3 regions of the Solibacillus sp. NPDC093137 genome follow, and region 3 is predicted to be linked to each of the others. Evidence: riboswitches for the same ligand, from Rfam matches in the RefSeq annotation. Region 3 holds a riboswitch; each other region holds the start of a gene.
What was found. A riboswitch is a leader RNA that binds a small molecule or an ion and turns the genes downstream of it on or off. The one in region 3 is predicted to bind thiamine pyrophosphate.

Region 1 (7,455 bases), on a different contig from region 3:
TTAGGAAAAATAGTACAAGGTGTATCGATGACGAAAGACCAGCAATTTGTGCTTGAACAGTTTATCGAAGAAATTAGAAAAGAAAAGCCGGATGTCATCATTATTGCCGGAGATTTGTATGATCGGTCAGTACCACCGACAGATGCGATCCAACTATTAAATAAAACATTGAAAGAAATTTTAGTCGATGAAAAAACACCGATTTTAGCAATCGCTGGAAATCATGATAGCGCTACACGTTTAAATTTTGGCAGTGAATTTATGAAGGCGAGCGGTTTACATATCGTCGGTCATTTAGAAAAGAATATCGAACCAGTTATTATGCATGATGAGTATGGGGAAGTTCATTTTTATTTAGTACCTTTTGCAGAGCCGTCAATTGTACGGGCAGTATTTGATGATCAATCCGTTACATCGCATGAAGCGGCGATGGCGAAAATCATTGAACAGATTAAACAAACAATGGATTATACGAAACGCAATATTATAATCGGTCATGCCTTCATTACAAAAGACGGGATGCCGGAGCCGAATACAAGTGATTCTGAACGCAAATTGACGATTGGCGGGACGGAATGTATCAGCTCAGCATTATTCGAACCGTTCTGTTATACAGCGTTAGGACATTTACATCAGGCGCACTTTGTTGCAAGCGAGAAAATTCAATATTCCGGATCACCACTTAAGTATTCAGAATCTGAAGTGACACATAAAAAAGGATTTTTGGTTGTTGATTTAAAAGAAGACGGATCAGTGGCGATTGAAAAAAGGATGCTTACACCAGTACGGGATATGCGTGTCGTAACGGGAATGCTTGAGGATATATTGCAGCATAACGTAAACGACGATTATGTATTTGTTAAATTGCAGGATGAACATTATGTAAAAGGTGCTGCCGAACTTGTCCGCACTGTTTATCCGAATGCTTTGCATATTGAACGAACGATTGTGTATGCACAGCTTGAACAGCATGCGACAACTATGAACCGAGTTCAAATGGATGATTCGGAGCTGTTTGAACTATTTTACACGGAAATGACAGGCAAGCCTTTAAGTGATGAAATAAAAGAGATTTATACTGATGTATTAGAGCAGCTAATTGAAAATGAACGTGAAAAACAGGAGGTGCTGTAACGATGAAGCCAATAAAATTATCGATGACAGCATTTGGACCATATCATCAAAAAGAAGTCATTGATTTTACTAAACTCCATGAACATGGAATTTTTGTCGTTTCCGGTGCAACGGGCGCGGGAAAAACGACTATTTTTGATGCGATTACGTTTGCACTTTATGATTCTGGAAGTGGAGAGGATCGGGAAAAGTCGCTGTTTTTGCGCAGTGATTTTGCGGATGAAACTGTTGATACGGAAGTCGAACTAGAATTTGAAGTACGGGGTCGCCTTTACCGTATTTGGCGGAAATTTGGTCATGACGGAGCAAGTGCAAAGCGCGAGTTTTTTGAAATTACAGATGGGGTCATTGTGCCCGCTGTGGAGAAGTTTCAAGTGAAGCTCATTCAGTCGAAAGTTGAAGAACTGATCGGCTTAACACAGTCCCAGTTCAATCAGATCGTCATGTTGCCGCAAGGAGAATTTCAAAAGCTCCTCACTTCGGAATCAAAGCATAAAGAAGAGATTTTCCGGAAAATTTTCAAAACGGAACGCTTTACGAAAATGGTGGAACTGCTTAAAGAGAAAAAGAATATTGCTGAAAAGAATTATGAACAAGCAAAGATGCAGCAGGACAATACAATTCATGAAATTCGGTCCCGACTTCCGCAAAGAGAATCGGAATTGTTTTCAACGTTGAACAATGATGTAATTAATCTGTATCAAGTAAAGAGTGCCTTGCTGACAGAACAGCAATATTATGAGGGTCAATGTACTGCTTTAAAAGGTGAATATGATGCATCGAAAAAGGAATTACAAAAGTTAGTTAAAACATTAAATGAACAAAGACTGTTAAATGAACGGATTGAAAAGTTTTTAATTCGGAAAGCGCGGCTCGAAGAATTATTGCAACAAAAAGATAAAATACAAGCGGAACAGCAGAAACTTATACTTGCCAAAAAGGCTAATCAAATAGAACCATTAGAACGTGAATATGATAAGGTGAAACGGCAGCTTGAACAAGCGGAAGTCTCCTTACAAAAAGCAAAGACTGACTATGAACGTGCACAAGAACAACTTCAGCAGGCGACAAATCATTATCAGGAGCAAAAACAGCAAGAACCATTGTTGGATAACTATACGAAATCGATTTCGCAGCTTGAGCAGCTTGTCCCGATTTATCAATCGATTAATACACAGCGGGAAAAGGTGGCAAAGCTTGCAGAAAACCAAAAAAATGCCAAGCAATTATTTGATAAGCTGCAAAACGAAGCATTCTCTTTAAAAGAAAAACAACAGCAGCAGCAAGCCATTATAAATGAGCTGGAAGATGCGACCATTACATACCATGAAACGTATGAAGCACATGCTGCATTAGCACGGAAAATTGAAATGGTAAAAGAAGTGGCTGCAATACAAATAAATGTCGAAACTTTAGCGAAACAGCTTGCTGATAAGAAACAAGTTGCTGATGAAGCACAACAGAAGCTGCAAAATATGGAGCAGCAAATACGCAGCAACCAGGCAGCCTTTCTTGCAGCATCACTACAGCACGGGGCAGCATGTCCTGTTTGTGGAAGCACAGAGCACCCAGCCATTCATAACAGCGAAGCAGTTGTAATTGATGACAATGCATTGGCACAGCTGCGTCATGAAGGAAATCGGGCGATGCAAAGCTTTTACCAGGTCAATTCGAAATTTGATGTGGAAAAGGCAACGTTGGAACAAAAAAGAAGTGCGCTTCAGTTACTTGACGCTGAGCTTTCACAATTACATGAGTATGAACAGCAATTGGCCGTACTGACTGCGCAGTTGACAAAGCAAAAACAGCAGCAGGCACAGCTTATCAATGAAAAGAAAACGATGGCACAGCTTTCAGAAAATAAAGAAGTGCTGCAAGGTCGCATTGAAAAAGGGCAGCAATATGTAATCGATATTGATAAACAATATGCGCAGGAAAAAGGGAAGCTTGAGCAAAGTGAGCAGTCATTATTGCCTCAGTTTTCTAGATTGGATGAAGTAACACAAGAATTGGCGAGCCAGCAGCAAAAACATCGCCATTTGAAACTTGCAATTCAAAATGCACTTGAAGCGATGCAAAAAATCCAATTGGATGAAAAATCTTGTGAAGTAAACCATCTCCATGCGAAAAATCTTGTAACAGAAAAACAGCAGGAATCTCTTTTAGCGCAAAAAGCATTTGAATCAGCATTGGAGCAGGAAGGTTTCGACTTGGAAACGTATAAGACTGTGTTACTGCCTTTAAATGTACAGCAGCAAATTCAGGATGCGGTTGAAGCGTACAAACAAAGTGTTCATACATTATCTGTTCAAATTGCTGAGGAAGAACCTTTGCTCGAAGGAAAAGAACGAGCTGATTTAACAGAATGTGAGCAACTGATTCATGAGCTGAATGAGCAGATCGAGGCACAGTATTCGAAAATGACATTGATCCAGTCCTATGTGGAGCAATGTGAGGAGACGCGCGATAAACTTGACCAATCCGCACAGCAGATTGAAAGCTATAAAGCGAAACTGATGCAAGTCGAACATGTTTATAATTTAATTCGCGGTCAAAATGATGCGAAGATTTCATTTGAGCGGTTTGTACAAATCGGCTATTTGGAAAAAGTGACGCATGCGGCAAATGAACGTTTGCGTGTCTTATCAAATGGCCAATACTTCCTGAAATCTACAGGAAGGAAAGAAGGAAATGCCCAAAGCGGACTCAGCATCGATGTATATGACAGTCATACAGGGCAAACGCGGGATGTAAAAACACTGTCCGGTGGTGAAAAATTCAATGCCTCACTTTCATTAGCTTTAGGAATGGCCGATGTTATTCAAAGTGTTCAAGGAAGTGTGCATATCGATACGATGTTTATTGATGAAGGATTCGGTACTTTGGATGAGGAAGCGTTAAGAAGAGCGATCGATATATTAATCGATCTTCAGCAAACAGGGCGCTTAATCGGCGTCATTTCCCATGTGGCCGAATTAAAAGCAGCAATGCCAGCTATTTTGCAAGTACAAAAGCTAAAAGAAGGCTACAGTAAAACTGAGATTATTATTAAGTAAGAAAAAAAACACATTTCCCTCCAGTTAAAGTGGGAAATGTGTTTTTTGCGTCAACGTTTTGGAGTTCGTCGTGAAGTTGCTGGTTGGGGTGTAGTTTTTTTGTTGTCCATCATTTTTTTAATGATCGGATACACGATTGGTCCATATTTAATTGCTGTTTTAATGAGTTTTTTTAATTTCATTAGTAAACACTCCTTAACGAATACATTTCGTATAAAAAATATACCCAAAGATGGAGCGTTCATAAACATTAACGTAAAACTTTAATCGCTTGAGCTAAATTCCATATCGCCAGGATAAACGTAATAACAACTAAAAAAATAAATCCGATAAAATGCGAACTAATAAAAAAGTCCTGAATGCTCAAGATCAAAGTGTCATTCCAGGAAAGAACGGAAGTGAAAAAGTAAATCATATAAAAAATCCCTAACAGTATCGGTATGAGTTGGGTAATAAAAGCTTTTTTAGAATGGCCTTTAACGGCATCATCTTTCGTAACAATAAATATAATTAACGGTAAAATAAACGGTGCAAAATAAAAGCTCAAATAGCTCAGTGCACTTAAACCTTTCGATTGATCCATTATTTATCACTCCTTCGTATCTAGTATATGTAATTCTATTACGTTTCAAAATAATAGCTGTTGAAAGTTGTAAAAATATTCGTTACAATGAGCATGTTCAAACAATAAAAATTAGATGTACCACAAGGGGTGCCGAGAAAGTCGGCTGAGATTGTGCACGGGATTGCACTGACTCTTTGAACCTGTAAGTTAGCACTTGCGTAGGGATGTGGATAGAATCCGACTGTTCAAACGATAGTCAGGCTTTTGTCCTGATTATCGTTTTTTACTTTTTCTAAATACCTAGAAGAAGTAAAAGTTCCATTCTATCCCTCTTCACTTTTGTTACATCGGATAAAAGAAAGGGGCATTGTTATGGACAGAAAGAAATTATTGATGATGGTGGAGATAGCGATATTTGCTGCCATCGGACTTGTGTTGGATCAAGTATCATTTAAAATGTGGGCACAAGGCGGGTCAATCAGCTTTGTTATGGTACCGATCATGTTAATGGCCATTCGTTGGGGATTAACAGCAGGACTTGCAACAGGCTTGCTGATCGGCGTGATGCAAATGATGTTCGGTGCATACATTGTACACTGGCTTCAGGCTATTTTAGATTACGGTCTTGCATTTACAGTAGTAGGGTTAGCGGCAATTGTAAGAAAGCCGTTATTAGAGGCTGCACAATCGCTCAATAAAGTGAAAATGGCATTTTATATCGTCATTGGGGCACTTATAGGTGGTGCTTTAAGATTTGTATCGCACTTGCTTGCAGGTGTCGTGTTCTTTAAAGAATATGCAGGCGATGATAATGTATGGGCCTATTCAATTATCTACAACAGTACTTATATGGTACCTGCTACTATACTTACGGCAATTATCGCAGTTGTTTTATTCACATCTGCACCTCGTTTACTGCAAAAAGTAAAAACAACATAACGAATAGAAAACTCAAAGCTTGCAGTGAGGAATACTTTTCCTGCTGCAAGTTTTTTCATATTAATAGTAGAAAGTTGTACTAAATTAGTAATTAAACGGCAAATTTTAAAATCCTTGAACAATTACAACCGATTTTAAGTATGCTATAGTTAAGGATAGACATTGTTTAAGAGGAAGGAAGTTACACATGATTGTTACTACTCAAGAAGAAATCCAGGCGTTTAAAAAAATTGGACGCATTTGTGCTGAAATTCGTGAGGCGATGAAAGCTGCGACAGTACCTGGCGTGACAACGAAAGAATTAGATGAAATTGCAGGCCGTATGTTTGCGGAAGCAGGCGCGGTTTCGGGTCCTAAAGGTGAATACGATTTTCCGGGATATACATGCATTTCAGTAAATCACGAAGTTGCACATGGTATTCCAGGTAACAAGGTTATTCAGGAAGGCGATATCGTAAACATTGATGTTTCGGGCTCTTTAAACGGGTATTTTGCAGATACAGGTATTTCATTTGTTGTTGGTGAAGGTTATGAAGATAAAGAAAAACTTTGCACTGTAGCAAAATCAGCATTTGATCGTGCAATGACAAAGGTGAAAGCAGGTTCAAAATTAAATCAAATCGGTAAAGCAGTAGAGCGTGAAGCACGTGAACACGGGTTGACAGTAATTATGAACTTAACAGGTCATGGCTTAGGTAAATCATTACACGAAGAGCCAAACCATGTATTGAACTATTATGATGCTTGGGATACAACAATCATGAAAGAAGGCATGGTGTTGGCAGTAGAGCCGTTTATTTCGGCGAAGGCTGAGCATATCGTAGAATCAGGTGACGGCTGGACATTCATTACACCGGACAAATCATTAGTTGCCCAAATCGAACACTCGATTATCGTAACTAAAGACAAACCGATTATTTTAACAACATTAGAAGATTAAGTTATAAACGTGGGTGCATATATAAGTGCGCCCGCTTTTTTTTGTTCTATCAAAACAAGGCTTCAACATAAAATAATCAAACGATTCAAATAAATGACTGCAACAATTACCAATTCCATGCACTTTCAAGTAAAATATACATAAATAACCGGAGTAGGGGAGGCAGCACTATTTGAAAAAGCTAAAAGATATGGATTTATCGCAAAAACTGGAGAAAGAGGTCTATAAGAAGCAATTGAAAGCTTTACAATACGAAATGCTAAACGCCCAGCAATTTTTATTCAACAATAAAATAGGCCTTATTATTGCATTTGAAGGTATGGATGCAGCGGGCAAAGGGGGAGCGATCAAGCGCCTAACTGAACGTATCGATCCGCGCGGGTTAATGGTATGGCCCATCTCAGCCCCGCAGCCCCATGAAATGCGGTATCATTATATGCAACGTTTCTGGAGAAAGTTGCCGCAGCATGGCCAAATCGCAATTTTCGACCGTTCCTGGTATGGGCGGGTACTTGTGGAGCGCATAGAAGGATTTGCTGAAGAGACAGAGTGGAAACGCGCTTATGAAGAAATTAATAGCTTTGAGAAACAATTGACAGATGAAGATTATATAATGATTAAATTTTGGATCCATATCGATTCCGATGAACAACTTAAACGTTTTAATGAAAGAGCAGCCGATCCGTATAAATCATGGAAATTGACGGCTGAAGATTGGCGGAATCGTGATAAATTTGATTTATATTGTGAGGCAGCCGATGAAATGTTCGAAAAAACCAATTCGGAAGACGCCCCTTGGCACTTAATAGCAGGGAACGACA
Region 2 (7,455 bases), on a different contig from region 3:
TTTCATGGAATCTTGTGATGTTTGTTGCTGCAGCGACCGCGCTCGGCAAAGTATTGGTCGATACGGGCATTGTGGAATGGATAGAAAGTGAAATGATCAGCGTGTTGCATCTGTTTGTCGTTGCACCGGACTGGCTGATCGTATTAATGATCCTAACGATTACCGTAACAAGTCATCTGTATATTACTTCCCATACGACACGTGCCATAGTCTTCATTCCAGGACTGATCTTGTTCAGTGAGTTAATCGGCGTAAACCCCTCAACTGTCGTGTTTTTAAGTTTAATCGGGATGAACTATTGTGTAACGGTGCCGGTCAGCTCAAAAGCATTGCTGCTGTTTTATGAGGAGGGGGATATTTCCTATGATGCGCGGAATCTCGTAAAGCTTAGCGCCATTTTAATGCCCCTATATATATTCATCATCATGCTTTTCTACTTTACTTTTTGGCAATGGACAGGCATGCATTTATAAAGTTAGTGTCAATTTTCTATTTGAGGGAATTGGCACTTTTTATCTGCATTTTGCACGATTCCTAGCCTTTATTAACTAAAAGTTTTAAATTTAATAATTGTTCAGAAAATAAAGATTGTTTTTATTATTACCCTGTTATAATATAAAGTTTATTAAATAACTAGGAATTAAAAGCGGAGGCATTTAGCATGAAAAAATTACTATCAATCGTTACATTATCAGCGCTTGTTTTAGCAGCATGTGGTGGCGACAAATCAGAAGAAAACGCAAGCGAGGCAAAAAATAAATTAGAGGAAATCCAGGCAGAAGGAAAAATTCAAATCGGTCTTGAAGGAACATTCCCTCCATTCAGCTTCCATGATGAATCAGGAGCATTAACAGGCTTTGAATATGAAATTGCTGATCAGATCGCAAAAGACCTAGGTGTTGAAGCTGAGTATGTTGAAACAAAATGGGATTCATTAATTGCGGGTTTAGATACAGATAAATACGATTTCGTAATTAACAATGTATCGATTACAGATGAGCGTAAAGAAAAGTATGATTTCTCAACGCCATATATGAAATCAGAAGCGGTTGTTGCTGTACATACAGATAACACAGAAATTAAAGAGCCGGCTGACATGGACGGCAAAAAATCTTCACAAACAATTACAAGTAACTTTGCCCGCGATGCAGAAGCGCTTGGTGCAGAAGTTGTCGCAACAAATGATCTGATGAGTTCAATCGAGCTTGTTGTACAAGGCCGCGCTGATGGAACAATCCATGACCGCGTGACATTCCTGACATACTTGCAGGAACAGCCGGATACGAAGTTGAAAGTGCTGGACGGTGCGATCAATTCAACAGATATCGCATTAATTTTAAATAAAGAAAACGATGAGTTCCGTGAGAAGTTAAATGAAATTATTAAAGAACGTACAGAAGACGGTACATTCGAAGCAATTTCGGAAAAATATTTTGGTGAAAATGTTATTTCAAACAACTAATGGAAAGGTCGTTTCGACGGCCTTTTTTACGTGGATTTAACTATAGAAAGGAGTGTTAGTGGATGAGTAGAGAAATGGATATTTTACTTAACTCGATCTGGCCGATTTTAAAAGCAGGACTTCTTGTTACCATTCCGCTATCGCTCATTGCCTTTGCCATAGCATTAGTCATCGCAGTCGTGACGGCACTGGCTAGAATCTCAAACTATAAAGTATTACGCTGGATTTTCGGTACTTACGTCTGGGTATTCCGTGGAACACCATTATTGGTGACATTGTTTATCGTATTCTTTGGTCTTCCGAAATTGGGGATTACCCTTGATGCCTGGACAGCGGCGATTATTACATTCTCACTGAATACAGGCGCCTATGCATCTGAATCGATTCGAGCTTCGATTTTGGCCATCCCAAAAGGACAATGGGAAGCTGCAGAATCTCTCGGTATGACGTATTGGCAAATGATGCGACGAGTGATCGCACCGCAAACCGTCCGAATTTCATTACCATCAGTGGCCAATGATTTTATCGATTTAGTGAAAGGCACATCGTTAGTTGCGAGTATTACTCTAGCGGATCTATTCATGGTCGGACAGCAAATTACCGCACGTACATATGAGCCGCTTATGATTTATTCACTTTGTGCGGTCATCTATTTAATCTTCATTAGTATACTGATGATCATTCAAAGCCGCCTGGAAAAATACGCATCGAAGTATGTGTAGAAGTGTCAGGTGAAGCGCTAGAAGGGAGGGCTTATTATCGTACAATTTCAGCAAATGTCGAAGTTCTTTGGCGAAAACGAGGCATTGAAAAATATTAATTTAACATTTCATGAAGGCGAAACAACGGTTATTTTAGGTCCATCCGGTTCAGGGAAATCAACGCTGTTACGCTGTATCAATTTATTGGAGCGACCTGAAAAAGGGATTTTGACAGTCGGCAACCAAAAAGTTGAACTGAACAAGCCAATCTCTCAAAAGAACCTGCTTTCAATACGCCAAAATACAGCGATGGTATTCCAAAGCTTCAATCTGTTCCCGCATATGAAAGTGCTTGAAAATGTGATGGAAGGGCCGGTTACCGTCTTAAGGAAAGACAAAGGGGCTGCTAAACAAAAGGCACAGCAATTATTGGAGAAGGTTGGCCTGAGTCATAAAACAGACCAGTATCCATCGCAACTATCCGGCGGGCAGCAGCAGCGTGTCGCCATCGCAAGAGCATTGGCAATGGAGCCGCAGTTTTTACTGTTCGATGAGCCGACGAGTGCACTGGATCCCGAGCTGGAAGGAGAAGTGCTGAAGGTGCTGAAAAATTTGGCGGAGGAAGGCAAGTCGATGATTATCGTGACGCACAACCTGAATTTTGCGCGCGAAGTGGCAGATCGGATTTTATTTCTCGAAAACGGTGAAATCGGCTATGACGGCGTAACCGAAAACTTCTTTACGGCAAACAACAACGAACGGATTCAACAATTTATAAAATCGATGCAATTTATTTAACTAGGGGGATTCAACATGACAAAAGAAAAAACAAATGTAGAGAGCTTTGATTTAGACCATACGAAAGTAGTGGCACCTTATGTACGACTTGCCGGTACAAAAACAGGAGCGAAAGGTGATGTCGTAACAAAATACGATATCCGTTTCAAACAGCCGAACAAGGCACATATGGAAATGCCGTCACTACACTCTTTAGAGCATTTAATGGCTGACCGTATCCGCAATCATAGCGAAGATGTCGTTGATTTATCGCCAATGGGCTGCCAAACAGGCTTCTACTTGGCATTACTGAACTACAATGACTATGACGGCGTATTAACGATTATTGAAAATACGCTGCAAGATGTGCTGAAGGCAGAGGCTGTTCCAGCATGTAATGAAGTGCAATGCGGCTGGGCGGCAAGCCATAGTTTAGAAGGCGCAAAAGCATTAGCTGAGGAATTTTTAGCAGGCCGCGCCGAGTGGCATATCGTTTTCGGAGAATAATTAATGAAGCACGTCTCCTGTGAGGGTTATCTCGCAGGAGGCTTTTTTATTGGAGCAATTGTTTTAAAAGTTCCTGTGAATAGGTTATTAATAAACTAAAGTAACTAAAAGGAGAATTTGAATGAACAATACCTCAACGACTACATTAACAATGAAAAGAGAATTTAATGTAAAGCCTGAAAAAGTGTTTGACGCATGGTTGAATCCTGTAATGATAAAAAAGTGGTTCTTTACATTGGAAGGGACGAATAAGGTTGCACAAAATGACCCAAAAGTAGGGGGCAGTTGGGAAATTGTAGACCACCGGCAAGGTGTAGACTACCGGGCGATCGGGAAGTATGTTGAAATCAATTCGCCTGAAAAAATCGTGTTCACTTTTAAAATGCCGCAATTCAGCGAACTGGAAGATACAATCACAGTGGAGCTGAAAGAGTTGGGACAAGGCAGTGAAATGACGTTCACCCAACTGATCCATGTTGAAAATGAAGAGCAATGGACAGATGCAGACATCGTAAAAGCTCTAGATGAAATGCGAGATGGCACAGAACATGGCTGGAATTTAATGTTCATGGGTCTGAAGGAATTAGTTGAGACCGGAAAAGTGAGCTATCAAGGTTAGGACGTATAATAAAACACAAGGTGGGGGGTTATGACCATCCGGTGATTGAATTTTCGGGGAAAATTTTCTAATAAAAGGTTGAATTGTTCTACTATATCTTTATACGGTTCCAGAAGAAGTAGCCGCATCTTCGGAACAACAGCTCATCGCGAAATTTAAATATTAAATCAAAGGCACCGTCTAGTTAGGAGATGCCTCTAACTTATAGGGAGAAAAGTTCGCGAAAATGGTAAAATAGGCTAAATTGAAGTGGTGTAAATTTGAATTCAGAAGGGGACGGGTACAATGAAAAGCGCAAAACCATTTTTAATGTTTCAAGGCGGCGTTGCAGAAGAAGCAATGAACTTCTACACATCCGTTATCGAGGACGCAGAAATTACGAGTATTGTCCGCTATGGAGCAAATGAAGGCGGAGATGAAGGGAAAGTTATGCAAGCAACTTTTTCGATAAAAGGTCAGGAATTTATGTGCATTGACAGTAATATAAAACATGAGTTTGACTTCACACCGTCATTTTCTATTTTTATTACATGTGATACAGAAGAAGAAATCGATCATCTTTATGAAAAACTGCTTGAAGGCGGACATCCGCTAATGCCAATCGGTGATTACGGTTTCAGTAAGAAGTTCGGCTGGCTAAATGACCGTTACGGCGTGTCATGGCAGATCAATTTAGCTTAATAAAATGTGCCGGGTGCCATGACTCGATACCCGGCGCTTCATTTTCTAATATATTTTAAAGTCTTCTAATAATAAATCCCTTGCGTTCAACGCCAGCTATTCACCCAACATTCTGATAAAGCATCCCGCCAAATGCCCGATTTCTCACCATAATCTTCAGCAGGCCATAGCCTAAAAGCGCACCCGCAAAAGAACTCATCATAAATGCCGGGACAAAACCGAACAGTGCCGCTTCCTGACCTAAAAATAAAATCGCAATCGGATAAGTAGCCATCGCACCGAGCAACCCTGTCCCAATCACTTCACCTACAGCTGCAAACGCCAACTTCTTCGTTTTCGCAAACAAAAATGCAGCGAGAAGTGCGCCAATCATACTCCCCGGATAGGCAAAGATACTGCCTGTCCCCATCAAATTTCTTAACGTCGACGTAAGAAACGCCTGTAATACCGCATACCATGGACCGAGCAGTACCGCCGATACGACATTGGCAAAGTGCTGAATCGGAAAAATTTTTGCAAAACCTAATGGGATATACACCAAACTGCTGAGAATCGTCGTAATCGCTGCGATAATCGCGGAATATGTAAGTTTTCTCGTTTTATTCATTTCTACCATCCTTTATAATAATTTTTGCAACAAAAAAACCACTTTCATTTAAGAAAGTGGTATCGTGGCCTATACAAAAATAAAAATAGGGGATCGACACTACTTTCCTACGCTAGTATTACCTAGATCAGGTGCAAAGGGTACTTCTCAGCCAAAAGGCGCCCCTAGTAGTTTTATGAGCAGATCATCTGCTTCCAATATTAGGTTAATTTCACAATTATCATAACACGGCCGTTTCATTATGCAAATGCATTTTCTAAATTTGATTCCTTTGACCGAGAAAAACTACTGCTCATACCCGCCGCCATAATTACCGGGTTGGGCATGTTGCCAAGGGTTTGGCGGACCGATGAAAGTATTCGGTCTGACAGGAGCAATTGCCTGCTGCCATAAATTTTCGTTCATGCCATACGTATGGGCCATAATATTTGCTGGTGTCAGCTTAAGGAGGTCGGAACCTAAAATGACTTCCGGTGTCGGAGCATTAAAAATGGCAAGCAGATGCGTGTTGTTTTGCGTAGCGACTTCGTAATGCCACCACCCTTGAGGAACGTTCGCTACTTGACCGGGGGTAATCGGAAAATGCATCAGCTGTTTCGTAAACGGATTCAAAATCGAAACAATCGCACTCCCCGCAATACAGTAAACAAGTTCCGCCGCATTTTGGTGATAGTGCGGTTCAATCACATTATTGGCACTCAAATAAATATCAAGCAGCGATATATTATCCAGTGTATTTAACTGGTTGACGCCCATTACATTAATAAAATTTTGCTGGTCTTTAACGAACAACGGGTTTTTATTAAGGTCGAATGTAAACTGGGGTTGCACTGATGTATAATCTTGATTCGAATTCAATAGTTCACCTCTTTTTTATTGTAGTTAAAATATGCAATAATTTACCAGTGTGTGCCTATGTCGTTAGTAGCCATCCATTTAAAAATACACATACAACGCATTGATTAATGTGAAAATTAAAATAAACAGGGTATAAATAAACGTACTCACGACCATTAAGGAAGACATTAAAAATGAAATTGTTGGCAAAGAAGTAACGTAGCGCGAGTTGCCCCCTGTTTCCATATAGAGCGGAATATCCAACCTCTTGCTTAACACAAAACTGACAATGACCAGGATGTAGATAATAAGCGAAATATTAAAGGGATGTTTGCGGTAATCGATCAGATCAAGCATCATTTTTGTCTTCCCTTTATACTCCCAGTCCTTATTGTCTTCTACTCTGTCACCTTTCAGGATGTAAACAATACCGGCTATTACAAGCCCCGAAAATAAATACCATTCCAGCATCGTAAAAAACAGCGTCCAGCTATAAAACGGTGCGATCACAAGCGGTAGAACAACAAGTCCACTCAACCATTTATTAACTGGCTGATTAGCAGAAAGCCATTCGTTTAGAGCATGCCGTTTATCTTTTGTATGTGCTTTTTCCTGTTCCCGGTAACTGAAGATTTGATTCATTACAAAAGTGCATCCTACCAGTACTAATCCGATTCCGAAAGTAAGATAAGAAGCTTTCGGATAAATCACGACCTCATCATAATTAAGAATGATCCAGTTCCCGCATAGGGCAGTGATCAATATCCCAGTAAGCATCATATATGAAGATAAGTTTCTCATCCGTACACCTCCATTGTTCTATTCTACGTCGATTGGATGGAAATAGTTTCAAATAAAACAGGAGGCATGTAAATAGTTCTAATCACGGCACTCAGTTGTTCTAATAACCATCCGACATCTTCAAATAAAGCACTCCAATGTTCTAATAATTCGCCGACATTTTCTAATAACCACCCAACTATTCTAATAAAATCCAAAACACAGCAGGGTGGGCAAGTAGCATATTTTCTACTTCTTCTGCCGCAATTTTTTCTTCGCTATGGTTGACTTAATTTATTGCTCCAGCTTCCACGATTAAATAGCTGTCTTCCTTATAAGGCTGCTCTACTAAAGCTATTAGGCGGTGGGGCATTTCAATGTACTTTTTAAAAATTAGAAAAGCATAATTAAGATTAATCCAAATTTATACTGTCAAATAAATCTGAAAAATTTAATGCAATATAGCTAGAAAATCAAAAATGTG
Region 3 (7,455 bases):
TGAGATTTCGCTTCTTCCAGTAACGTCAGCCCTACCGGTGCTCTCGCATCATCTTTTGTGGAAGTTTCATAAATTGGACCAATTCCCGCATAATCCGCCCCATTTGCAATGGCAAATTCCAGTTGTTCCATTGTATGAACCGATACTCCAACGATTTTATTTTTCGCAAAAGATCTAAATTTTTCAACTTCGGTATCTTCCTGCCCTACATGAATCCCATCTGCATTTAATGTTAATGCAAGTTCAACATCATCATTGATAATGAATGGTACTTTATATGTTTGGCATATCTTTTGGCATTGACGCGCAAACTCTGCATACGCATCGCCTTTTAAAGCATTTTTGCCTTTTTCCCTCAGCTGGAACATCGTGATTCCTGCCTGTAGCGCTTCTTCTAAAACAAGCAGTGGGTCGCGTTTACAATTAACTGTTCCCATAATAAAATATTTATTTAAATCAAAAAACATGGACATCACACAACCCCCGCTGTTCATGATAGGCGAAATGATTTGTCGGGCCAAACCCTTTGCCAATATTGAGCGGATGACGAATTGCCAGCTGCACATATTTTTTTGCTTCTATTATGGCTGCCTCTATCGATCTGCCTTTTGCCATCTCCGCGGTGATTGCTGCCGAAAATGTACATCCTGTTCCATGGGTATGCTTAGTATCCACTCTCTCGGTTTTCATTTTAAATGGTTGCTCCCCGCGAATGAAAACCGTATCTGTCGCATGCTTACTGTTTAAATGACCACCCTTAATGACTACACATTCCAGCCCTAGACTTAATAGATGCTGCGCCGCTAAATTGATATCTTTTTCATTTTGTATTGTATAACCAGTCAGGATTTCCGCTTCCGGAATGTTCGGTGTACAAACAGTTGCAAGCGGCAATAACTTTTCCTTAAGGGCCGTTGTTGCTTCCTGTTCTAGTAAACTGGCACCTCCTTTTGCAATCATGACCGGATCAACGATAAGCGGAATATCCGTATTTTTTAGTAAAATCACAATGGCTTCGATAATTTCAGCACTAAACAGCATCCCTGTTTTAATTGCCTTTACGTCGAAATCTTGAAGTACTGCCTTTAGCTGAGCTTGAACGAAATCAGCCGTTGTCGGAAAAATTCCATGCACTCCTTCAGTATTTTGAGCGGTTAATGCGGTGATTACTGATGTACCGAATACACGGAGTTCCTGAAACGTTTTTAAATCGGCTTGGATGCCTGCACCGCCACCGCTATCCGAGCCTGCTATCGTACATGTAATCATTGTCGTCCCTCCGCTAAATTTTCTAGTTCATTCAAGAAATTTGTGTGGAAAGTTCCTATAGCTGCAACAGAATTGGCACTTGCCTGTTTATATTCATTCAGCAGCGTTTGTAAGTCATCAAACGGTTCTTTACTGTTTGCAAGCACCGCTGCACAAAAGGCACTAAGCAAGCAGCCACTCCCCGTCATTTTTGTCACCTTTTCATGACCACCCTCTACAAATTCCACTCTTATCCCATCAGTAATAACATCTTGTTCTCCTGTTACGATCACAATACATTGATAGTTATTAGCCAACTTTTTGGCAGTCACTGCAACATCGATATCTCCTTTGCCACTATCCACACCTTTAGACGCCCAATTTACTCCCGCAAGAGCCGCCATTTCTCCAATATTGCAACGGATTACATTAATCTTTAAAAGGTCGAGCAATTGTTGTGCTGTCTCAGCTCGAAACTTCGTTGCCCCTACACCTACTGGATCCAGAACAACCGGAGTATTATGCATGTTTGCGCTAAGTCCTGCTTTCTTCATCGACTCTATTGTCCGTTCATTCAAAGTGCCCATGTTTAAAAGCAAAGCATTGGCCTGGGCAGCCATTTCACCCACTTCTTCTATTGCATCCGCCATTACTGGTGAAGCTCCTACCGCCAGCAAGCCATTCGCTGTAAAATTTGCGACAACATAGTTGGTAATACAATGAACTAATGGTTGTTTATTATAAATTGCTTGCAGACTCATTTATATACACCCCTTGTTCCCAGCTTTGCTTTGTCCAAGGCATCTCCCAGAACATCCATTCGTAATAACAGCTTTTCTTAAAATGCTCCTGCAATACTTTTAGCTTTGCAGGTTGTTCTTTCGCATATCGATCCAGCATCGATTTTTGTACTTCAATATTTTGAAGCATCTCCTCGGAAGCATATAATGCAATCCACTGTTCATAAAGAGGTATATTCGGGCATGCATCTTTTAATCTTTGCCCAATTTCCTGATACAGCCATGGGCATGGCAGGATTGCCGCAAATGCTTCTGCTACATCTCCGTTATGCACTGCATTGTACATATGGCTCACATAGTTATAGGCTGCTGGTGCCGGTTCGAATTGTTCTAAATCATCCACAGTCACACCTAATTCTTTAAACGTTGTACGGTGTAACTCAAGCTCGGCATCATGGATAAACTTTGCTGTTTGCAGAAAATATTGAACATCATCATCCGTTGTCGCTTTTGCAGCTGCAAGGGCTAATACTTTCGTATAATGTTTTAAATAATACGCATCCTGCAGCATATAAAACTTAAACTTCTCCAGCGGTAGACTCCCATCTGCAATCCCTTGTACAAAAGGATGATAGAAGCTAGCCTCCCAATAAAAATCCGTTTCTTTCCTTACTTTTTCACAAAATCCCATTGTTACTCCTCCTTTTTGTTGGCGGAAGCACAAAAAAGACGTCTCAACATATAGAGAGACGTCCCCAAAAAGTGTACGTACCACTTTTCATTGCTCCCTACGTCCGTATTAACGGCCAGGTTCCAAGGGTCAGGTTTTAACCTTCTCAACACTGATGTGTCCCCCCGCAAATCAAATGCTTGTATATTTGCAAAAGAAAGACTCCACGTAAAGGATACGCGGAGCCAAAGTAAGTACATATGTATAGCGTGTACTTTGCTCCCTACGTCCGTATTAACGGCCAGGTTCTAAGGGTCAGGTTTTAACCTTCTCAACACTGCTGTGTCCCCCCGCAAATGCATTTAATTACCCCGAGTGTAACAAATTAATTCGACCCGGGCAAGTGAATTCACAAAATTACGAAATTAATAGTTCAATAACAAATTCACAAAATAGCGCATCGTTAGTAAAAATTTTGTTACTAATGATGCGCTGACATCTATTGTAGATGGGTTACTGCAGATCTTTTACCAGTCAGTTCCTGATAAGCCTGAGCATATTCCTCGGCCAGTTTATCGACATATTGTTTTGTGGAAGTAATCTCTTTAATCGCGCCAATTCCTTGCCCGCTGCCCCAAATATCTTTCCAGGCTTTTGCGGTATTATCGTTAAAGTTCATTGCTGAAGGATCACTTTCTTTTAAATTACTCGGGTCCATCCCCGCGTTCATGATAGAACCTTTCAAATAATTACCGTGAATCCCTGTAAATAAATTGCTGTATACAATATCTTCTGCAGTACTATCAACAATCATCTGTTTATATTCTTGACGAGCAAACGCTTCTTCGGTCGCGATGAATGGTGAACCGATATAGCCAAAATCAGCCCCCATCGCCTGTGCAGCCAATACCGAATGTCCTCGTGCGATTGATCCTGATAAAGCTAATGGGCCGTCAAACCATTCACGGATTTCCTGTACAAGCGCAAATGGGCTTTGCTGACCTGCATGGCCACCTGCACCTGTTGCTACAGCAATGATGCCGTCTGCACCTTTTTGAATCGCTTTTTTTGCAAAATGATTGTTAATGACATCATGGAAAACGATGCCTCCATAACGATGTGCTGCCTCAAATACTTCTTCACGTGCCCCAAGTGAAGTAATAATCATCGGAACTTTATATTTCACACAAAGCTCCATATCCTGTTCCAGACGTTCATTTGTTTTATGAACAATCTGATTAATGGCAAATGGCGCAGCCGGATGATCCGGATTTTTGGCATTATAGCTGGCCAACTCCTCTGTAATTTCAGCTAACCATTCATCCAACTGGCTTGCCGGTCTTGCATTTAACGCAGGCATTGACCCGACTATTCCTGCCTTACATTGTTCAATGACCAATTTCGGATTGCTAATAATAAACAATGGTGCCCCGATCACTGGGATACGTAAGTTTTTTAAAATTTCCGGAATATTCCCCATCTATAATCCCCCTTTTATTCAGCTACTACTAATACTTCATCAGCTTCAATAAAATCTCCTTCTTAATTTAGATGACAATCAAAAAGTCAGATGTTTTTTCATCTGACTTTCTTTCCTTTTTGCTATTTCTTCACTACATTAAAATTAGCCCCGATGAGCTGCCAATTTTGCGGGAATGGCAGACCGAGCTTCCAATAGCCGACTCCGCGCAAATTTAATCGCTTTACTAAATCGAACTTCGCCTGAATCGAACGTGCATCTTCAAACCAGACAATATGTGAACGCCCTTGCTCATCATAGTAGTTAAAGTAGGGTGCCTGTGCTGTATAGTCAAATTGGATTGCTGCGTTGTAGCGTTTGGCCACTTCAATTGCACGTTGCGGGCTTATCGCTTCTGCGTAATCTCCTCCTTGTACAAAAGGTAATGTCCAATCGTAACCATACAAATTTTGCCCAAGTAAAATTTTATTTGCAGGAATTTCTGTTAATGCATATTGTACTACTTGTTCGACTTGAGGCAGCGGAGAAACGGCCATTGGAGGTCCAGCAGAATAGCCCCACTCATATGTCATCAACATAACAAAATCCACTATTTCGCCGTGCGCCTTATAGTCATGGCCCATAAACCATTCCCCTGGCTGATCGGCTCTCGTTTTTGGAGCCAATGCGGTAGAAACGGTATATCCTTCCGCATGCATACGCTCGACAGCTCTTCGGAGGAAATTATTATAAGCTTCCCGCTGATCGCGTGCAATCCGTTCAAAATCAAAATGAATATCCGAAATATTTCCGATACGCTTTGCTTCAGCAATGATATTGTCCAGCAGTAAATTTTGAACAGCAACACTTTGGAAAATATCACGTGCTAGCTCAGCACTAAACTGATAATCCTCGAGATTAGTGATTGCCATTGCTATTCCTGTATTATTTTGTTCAGCAATTTCCGGTAATGGGTTAATTGTAGGCGCTTTTAATGAACCATCCCGTCTTGCTTCAAAACTGAAAATAGCTAAATACGTTAAATAAGGACTTGCCTCCCGAACTTGGTCGAGCAGCGTATCACTTATTTCATCGCCTCTTGGTTCTACATATGCCAAAATTTCTGCGGACCTTTTAGTTGGTTCCGGTATATACAATGAGGTGCCAATCATCAGCAACGCATCTGGATTCAAGCCATTTGCTTGTGCGAGCGTTAAATAATTCACCTGAAAACGTTGACCAATTGACCATAAACTATCCCCTGGCTGTACAATATAATACTGCCCTTTCAATGGAACGACCAATGCTTGCCCGACCACTAACCGGGCCGGCTCCGGAATTTGGTTGGCTTCCACTAAACTCTGCACCGTTGTTCCATAAGCCTGTGCGATTGCCCACAATGATTCTCCCGGTTGTACTACATGAATTTGAATTGTCCGTCCTCCTTTTCCTATGTACTAATTTATGAACTATATACCGTATTAATGCGGAAAGATAGGTTAGAAATATATAAGTAACCATGACAAAAAACAATATTATACATTTTCATTCATTCATATGCGCAACCAGGTTGACTGTTTCATACTATAGTTGTGAGGTGAAAAAATGCCAAGAGTAAAATACCGGGATTCCGATGTGGATTTGATGGCACGAATGATGCGGGCTGAGGCTGAAGGTGAAGGAAAACAAGGGATGCTGTATGTCGGAAATGTAATTGTGAACCGAGCTGTTGCTTCATGCCTGGATTTTAATGATGTGAGAACAATCGAGCAGGTTATTTTCCAAGTACAGGGCAATAACTATTCTTTTGAGGCGGTACAAAAAGGAAACATGTTTTATCAGAGGGCTAGAGAGACTGAAAGAAGATTAGCAAGACAGACGCTGGACTATTGGCGAGACCATCCGGCGAAATATGCACTTTGGTATTTTAACCCATCCGGCCCATGTCCTCCTACTTGGTACGATCAACCATTTACAGGTCAATTTAAACAGCATTGTTTCTATGAGCCTATAGCAGGAACATGTGAAAGTGTTTATATGGGCTAGCATTACCTATTGCTCAGCTATATAAAAAAAAGCCTTGTACATTCTATGTAGCGAGGCTTTTTCATTTTTCTTTATCCGTTACTTTTTATTGGATTGCTGGTTTTTATCATGGTTTGTTTTATTATTTTTATTTTTTAATTTCGAATCGAACTCTTCGGCAAATTCCGCTGTATTATCTTCAGGATTCCGGTTGTGACTTGTTGTATTTCGGTGTAATTCTTTATAAGTAGAAAAAGGATTATGTGTTCGCGTATTCATCGTTTCTTTACTGTTTTTGCTCATTTCATCACCTCCTACTGGCTTAATGTGCTCAGGATAGGAGGTTTTATGCTTTTTTCAGGCTTCCTCAATTTTTGTAATGAAAAAAAGTTGTAAAGCCATATTAAGAAGGAACCAATATTGAAAGGAGCATTTAAATGGGCAGAGATGATAGTAAAAGTAAAGGAACGAATAAACAATCATTACCGCAAACACCGAAAAACATGAAAATTGCACCAAACAAAGTAAAGGAAGAAATTGCGAATGAACTAACCGAGCTCCATCAGCAAGCAAAAAAAGGAAAAAGAAAAATGTATTGATATGTAAATGGCCTTCATTCCAGTATGTCTGGAATGAAGGCCTGATTTACTTCAAGACAAAGGTTAGAACTGTCTCGCCTTCGCATTAATTCTCAAAATCTGGTTATGCAGAGTTACCTCTGTTTCCCCTTTGATTTGAGACTTTTGATGCTTGTCGCTCGCCCAGTTTTGGTGGATCTTCTTAGATTTTGGATCTGTGAAACCCTTCTTATCCATTCGTTCCGCCTCCCTATGTTTAAAAGTGAATCAATTTTAGTATGGCTGTACTTGCTGCAGTTATTCCCTATAAAGATAAAAATTGATATCGACACATTTCCTAACAATTCCGAATTTCTTCCGCGTATGGAATCATTGCATCCACCAATACTAAACGTGTGAATCAGTCAATTTTCGCAAGAAAGGATGAGGAACAGTGGCTAAAAAAAGTTCAGGTACACCTAGCTGGAAACAAAATCACCCGATTACTTTATTATCCAACTCCGTTGAACGAACAGAACGTGCAGTAAAACAGGCAATGTCCCACCCGGAGGAATTTGCGGTGGAACATGCTTTTAATTCAATGGAACGTACCGAAAATGCACTTGCCAATGCAGAGCAAAGGCAGGAGCATTTGGATATTGTCGAGCAGAATAAATCCAAACTAGATGAGCTAAAGCAAAGCATCCTTGAAATTGATGAAACCTTGAGGGATTCATAAAAGTTCCCCCGTTACCT

Region 1: it holds a riboswitch for thiamine pyrophosphate, as region 3 does, so the genes downstream of both, thiT (energy-coupled thiamine transporter ThiT) here and tenA (thiaminase II) in region 3, are expected to answer to the same signal.
Region 2: it holds a riboswitch for thiamine pyrophosphate, as region 3 does, so the genes downstream of both, thiW (energy coupling factor transporter S component ThiW) here and tenA (thiaminase II) in region 3, are expected to answer to the same signal.

The regions. Positions count from the first base shown of each region.
Region 1 is NZ_JBNNVH010000005.1:149,821-157,275, forward strand. Features, by position in the region: gene ACQKN3_RS16000 (exonuclease SbcCD subunit D) at 1-1,134, shown strand, start outside; gene ACQKN3_RS16005 (AAA family ATPase) at 1,137-4,190, shown strand; gene ACQKN3_RS16010 (hypothetical protein) at 4,241-4,372, opposite strand; gene ACQKN3_RS16015 (DUF4870 domain-containing protein) at 4,441-4,773, opposite strand; TPP riboswitch at 4,889-4,997, shown strand; gene thiT (energy-coupled thiamine transporter ThiT) at 5,128-5,694, shown strand; gene map (type I methionyl aminopeptidase) at 5,882-6,634, shown strand; gene ACQKN3_RS16030 (polyphosphate kinase 2 family protein) at 6,807-7,455, shown strand, end outside.
Region 2 is NZ_JBNNVH010000003.1:48,122-55,576, forward strand. Features, by position in the region: gene ACQKN3_RS13270 (SLC13 family permease) at 1-473, shown strand, start outside; gene ACQKN3_RS13275 (transporter substrate-binding domain-containing protein) at 662-1,462, shown strand; gene ACQKN3_RS13280 (amino acid ABC transporter permease) at 1,525-2,184, shown strand; gene ACQKN3_RS13285 (amino acid ABC transporter ATP-binding protein) at 2,221-2,961, shown strand; gene ACQKN3_RS13290 (S-ribosylhomocysteine lyase) at 2,977-3,447, shown strand; gene ACQKN3_RS13295 (SRPBCC family protein) at 3,569-4,066, shown strand; gene ACQKN3_RS13300 (VOC family protein) at 4,352-4,747, shown strand; gene thiW (energy coupling factor transporter S component ThiW) at 4,848-5,354, opposite strand; TPP riboswitch at 5,442-5,530, opposite strand; gene ACQKN3_RS13310 (cupin domain-containing protein) at 5,640-6,212, opposite strand; gene ACQKN3_RS13315 (nucleotidyltransferase) at 6,291-6,992, opposite strand; partial or broken gene ACQKN3_RS13320 (hypothetical protein) at 7,192-7,299, opposite strand.
Region 3 is NZ_JBNNVH010000001.1:230,896-238,350, reverse strand. Features, by position in the region: gene thiE (thiamine phosphate synthase) at 1-473, opposite strand, end outside; gene thiD (bifunctional hydroxymethylpyrimidine kinase/phosphomethylpyrimidine kinase) at 457-1,269, opposite strand; gene thiM (hydroxyethylthiazole kinase) at 1,266-2,009, opposite strand; gene tenA (thiaminase II) at 1,987-2,679, opposite strand; TPP riboswitch at 2,757-2,855, opposite strand; TPP riboswitch at 2,922-3,020, opposite strand; gene ACQKN3_RS01135 (NAD(P)H-dependent flavin oxidoreductase) at 3,158-4,138, opposite strand; gene ACQKN3_RS01130 (glycoside hydrolase family 18 protein) at 4,261-5,517, opposite strand; gene ACQKN3_RS01125 (cell wall hydrolase) at 5,723-6,163, shown strand; gene ACQKN3_RS01120 (hypothetical protein) at 6,242-6,445, opposite strand; gene ACQKN3_RS01115 (hypothetical protein) at 6,580-6,741, shown strand; gene ACQKN3_RS01110 (YpzG family protein) at 6,805-6,957, opposite strand; gene ACQKN3_RS01105 (hypothetical protein) at 7,154-7,438, shown strand.